2 regions of the Nonomuraea sp. NPDC005650 genome follow, and region 1 is predicted to be linked to the other one. Evidence: riboswitches for the same ligand, from Rfam matches in the RefSeq annotation. Region 1 holds a riboswitch; the other holds the start of a gene.

Region 1 (2,192 bases):
TCCGGCCGCTCGGCGCGGAGCATGGCCGGGGTCAGCGTCAGGTGGTAGTCCTGCACCATGACGCGGGCGCCGTGGCCGGCCTCCTCGGCCAGCGCCAGCGCGAACGCGCCGTTGTAGTCGCGGTAGGACTCCCACTCGCGCTCGAACCTCGTGCCGAAGTTCGGTGCGTTGGGGATGTCGTAGAGCAGGTGGTTGACGAACCACAGGGTGGAGTTGGCCACGGCGTTGTAGGCGCGGTGGAAGGTCGCGGGCGGGATGTCGAGCATCCGCAGCGGGCCCGTGTCGTAGCCGGCGTGGTCGATCCGGCCGCCGGGCACCAGGCGTACGGCGCTGCGGTCGCCGTCGGACAGCGCCGCGCACACCCACAGCACGCGGTCCTTCCTGGCCACCTCGGACAGCGCCGAGACCAGGCCGCCGCCACCGCGTTTCATGGTCAGCTCACCGTCGTCCGAGACGGTAAAAGAAACGGGTCCTCTGTTGGAGGCCACCAGGACGCTGTTCATCTACGCTCCCTTCGCCCATAGGATCCCAGCTATGGCGCTTGATGAGCTAACCGAGGAACTCGCCCGCTCGGCCGCAGGAGGAGATCATCGCGCACTTGGCGAGCTCCTGGCGCGGATCGAGCCCGATGTGATGCGACACTGCGCCCGGATCCTCCCCTATCACCAGGACGCAGAGGAAGCCTCCCAGGACACGTTGCTGGCCGTGGCGCGCAACATCGGCCGGTTCGAGGGCCGGGCGCGGTTCAGCACGTGGCTGCACATCGTGACGGCCAACTGCGCGCGCACCACGTACCGGTCGCTCAAGCGGCGGGCGGCGGAGCAGACCTCGGACGAGCTGCCCACGCAGAAGCCCGACGTGGCGCGGGTGAGCGTGATCGCGGGCTCGCGGCTCGACCTGCTCGACGCGATGGAGGCGCTGGAGGCCGACAAGCCCGACCTGGCGCAGGCGCTGGTGCTGCGCGACATCGTCCAGCTCGACTACAACGAGGTGGCCGAGCAGCTCGGCATCCCGCTCGGCACCGCCAAGTCGCGCATCCATCAGGCCCGCAAATACGTGCAGGGAGTGCTGGGTGATGATTATCGCTGAGACGCCACGTCCCGCATCCTGAGACGGGTGGCCGTTTCGGCCCCATGGGCGGGTAGAGTCCATTTCAACAACTGCATATTGCTCATCCAGAGGGGTGGAGGGACCGGCCCTGCGAAGCCCCGGCAACCCTCCCGGCTTGTGACTCGCGACCTGGCGAGGCCGACCGGGACAAGGTGCCAATTCCGGTCTGCGGTCAGGGTGGCCGCAGGCGAAGATGAGGGAAGGCCTCGCTTCATGTCGCTCGACTTTGGTCCTGCTGTCGGTCTGTCCTGCCGTGAGTGCGGCACGCGTTACCCGCTCGGTCCGAGCTTCGCATGTCTGGAGTGTTTCGGGCCGCTCGAAGCGGCCTATTCCTTCGGCGAGGTGACCCGCTCCGACATCGAGTCGGGTCCCGCCAACATCTGGCGTTACCGGTCGCTGCTCCCGGTGCCGGTTGACGTCGCCAGTAAGCCCAATATGAACCCCGGTTGGACCAAACTGGTCAAGGCCGGAAACCTCGGGCGCGCGCTGGGTCTCAAGTCCCTGTACGTGAAGGACGACTCGGGCAACCCCACCCATTCCTTCAAGGACCGGGTTGTCGCCATCGCCGTCGAGGCGGCGCGTAACTTCGGCTTCCACACCCTTTCCTGCTCCTCCACGGGCAACCTCGCGGGCGCGGTCACCGCGGCGGCGGCGCGCGCCGGGCTCGAGGCGTGCGTGTTCATCCCGGCCAACCTCGAAGCGGCCAAGATCGCCATGGCGCGCGTGTTCGGCGGCAAGCTGATCGGGATCGACGGCACCTATGACGAGGTCAACCGGTTCTGCTCCGAGCTGATCGGCGACCCGCTGGGCGACAAGTGGGGGTTCGTCAACGTCAACCTGCGGCCCTACTACGCCGAGGGCTCCAAGACGCTCGCGTACGAGATCGCCGAGCAGCTCGGGTGGCGGTTGCCCGAGCAGATCGTCATCCCCATCGCCTCCGGCTCGCAGCTCACGAAGATCGACAAGGGCTTCCGCGAGCTGGTGCAGCTGGGGCTGGTCGAAGACACGCCCTACAAGATCTTCGGGGCGCAGGCGGCCGGGTGCTCGCCGGTCTCCACCGCGTACAAGGCGGGGCACGACGT
Region 2 (2,192 bases), on a different contig from region 1:
CTCGCTGTAGGAGATCGAGTCGTTGCCCGCGGCGTACCAGGTGCCCTCGGCGAACGGCTTCTGGTTCTGCGCGGCGGTCAGGTAGTCGAGGAACTTGTTCGCCAGGTCGCTGCGCTGCGTCCCGGCGGCGATGAAGTACGAGGTCAGCGCGCCCACGGGGCCGGACTTGGGGTAGGTGAAGCCGATCGGGGAGCCCGCCTGGGCCATGGCGAAGGCGCGGCCGTCCCAGAAGGGCATGATCCAGGCGTCGCCGTTCTCGATGACGGTGGCGGCGTTGCCCGCGTTGGCGGGGAAGGAGGACACGCAGCCCTTCAGGGTCGCGAGCTTGTCGAACGCCTTGTCCACGGCGGCCGGATCGGACAGCTTGCCGCCCTGGGAGGTGACCAGGGCGGAGAAGAACTCCAGGCCCGGGTTGTAGGTGAGCGGCGGCAGGGCGACGTGGCCGCAGTACTGCTTGTCGAAGATGTCCGTCCAGTCCGCGGGCGGCGTCTTGATCTTGTCGGTGCGGTAGAGGAGGCCGGTGGAGCCGGTGGTCAGCGGCACGCCGTACTGCTTGCCGTCGTACGCGGACTTGCCGGCGAGCACCGGGTCCAGCTCCTTGAAGTGCGCCAGCTTGTCGGTGACCAGCGGCTGGAGCAGCCCGGCGGAGGCCGCGGGCAGCGACGCGTCCGGCGTGAAGGCGATGACGTCGAACGGAGGGTTCTTGCCGCCGGCCGCGCGCAGCTTGGTGAGCCATTCGGCGTTCGCGCCGTAGACGAGGTTCACCTTGGCGCCGGTGTCGCGTTCGAACGGCTCCACGAACGACTTCTTGAACAGCTCTCCCCACGCTCCCGCGAACGCGGTAACCGTGAGCTCCTGCTTCGCTCCGCCCGAGGAGCCGCCGGTGTCCGAGGAACCGCCCGAGGAGCCGGCCGTGTCGACGCCGCCGCAGGCCGTGACCGCCAGCGCGACCACCATGCCCAGTCCCGCGAGGCGAGTGAATCCGCCCTTCATCTTTCCCTTCCCATTCGAGCAGCCGGCCAAGGGCGCATGGCAGCACGACTCGACATCCGCGCTTGCCGCCAGGAGCACCGTTCAGCTCGACGACCATGTCATCACCCGGGGCACCCCGCCGCGGTGGGAGGGTTGCCGTCCAGCAAGCCGGGGCTTAGCACTGGACTCGTGACATAAACGACTATATCAGTAGGATTTACATAGATATGACGTAGGGAGAAGTTTAGTGGCTATTGTCTCTTTTGCTCGACCCTACCTGAAGGGCACGCGTCAGCGCGCGGTCGCGTCGGCGGGCTCCATGAAGACCACCGGAACCTGGTTGTCCTCGACCACGCGGCCCAGCAGCCGCCCGAGCGCGTCGCGCTCGCCGGGCTCCAGGCTCGAGGGGAGCTCGTCGATCCGCGCGCACGTCGCGGCGTAGAAGGCGTCGGCCAGCTCGGCGCCCTGCCCGGTGAGCGCCACGCGGACGGCGCGCCCGTCGCGCGGATCCGGCTCGCGCCGCACCAGGCCGCGCTGGGCGCTGCGGTCGACCAGCTCGGTGAGGCTGGACTTGGCCAGGTGCAGGATCCCGCCCAGCTCCCGCATCCCGTACGGCTGCGCCATCAGCACGCACAGCAACTGCCCCTGCTGCGCGGTGATCCCGTATTCGCGCGCCGACTCCGCATAGACGGCGTTCACCAGGAAGGAGGCACGCACCAGCCCGGCGACGACCCCCACGTGCCCATCCGCTGCCTTGGCCATGCCGCCGACCCTCTGATTGATTCGGAACGCGAACGATCAGTCTAGCAATCCCGGGGCGCCGGGTGTCGGCCGTTGATCAGGGCGTCACCGAGGGCCGTGCGTGCGTACAGAACGCGGATGCCCGTCCTGCGCAACGCCACGAGGCGGCCGCCCGCGGTGTCCAGACTCTGCCCGAGCAGGGCCACGAGCTGGGCGGTGGTGCCGGGCCCGGCCGGCTCGGCGAGATGGATCGACTACCCGGCCAAGGTCGCATGACCAGCCACGACTCACTCGGCGCGCTGTCCGACGCGGAGGGCGCTCAGATAGCGGCGTGATGCTCGGTCGCCCATCCGTGTGCGGATGCGCTCGGCGAGAGCGTCCAGCAGGGGTTCACGGACGTCGCGGTCGAGTCTGCGATACAGCGACGTCGAGCGAAGGAGATCGGCGAAGCCGTCCCCGTTGAGCCACTGAACGGTCGG

Evidence for each region. A riboswitch is a leader RNA that binds a small molecule or an ion and turns the genes downstream of it on or off. The one in region 1 is predicted to bind S-adenosylmethionine.
Region 2: linked by a shared signal. The riboswitch ahead of ABZS69_RS65145 (ABC transporter substrate-binding protein) and the one ahead of thrC (threonine synthase) in region 1 are both predicted to bind S-adenosylmethionine.

Annotation. Positions count from the first base shown of each region.
Region 1 is NZ_JBEXCR010000015.1:28,979-31,170, forward strand. Features, by position in the region: gene ABZS69_RS25660 (trehalose-6-phosphate synthase) at 1-503, opposite strand, end outside; gene ABZS69_RS25665 (RNA polymerase sigma factor) at 535-1,089, shown strand; SAM riboswitch class I at 1,169-1,310, shown strand; gene thrC (threonine synthase) at 1,324-2,192, shown strand, end outside.
Region 2 is NZ_JBEXCR010000089.1:7,560-9,751, reverse strand. Features, by position in the region: gene ABZS69_RS65145 (ABC transporter substrate-binding protein) at 1-993, opposite strand, end outside; SAM riboswitch class IV at 1,047-1,167, opposite strand; gene ABZS69_RS65140 (MarR family transcriptional regulator) at 1,264-1,734, opposite strand; gene ABZS69_RS65135 (hypothetical protein) at 1,852-1,989, shown strand; gene ABZS69_RS65130 (class I SAM-dependent methyltransferase) at 2,001-2,192, opposite strand, start outside.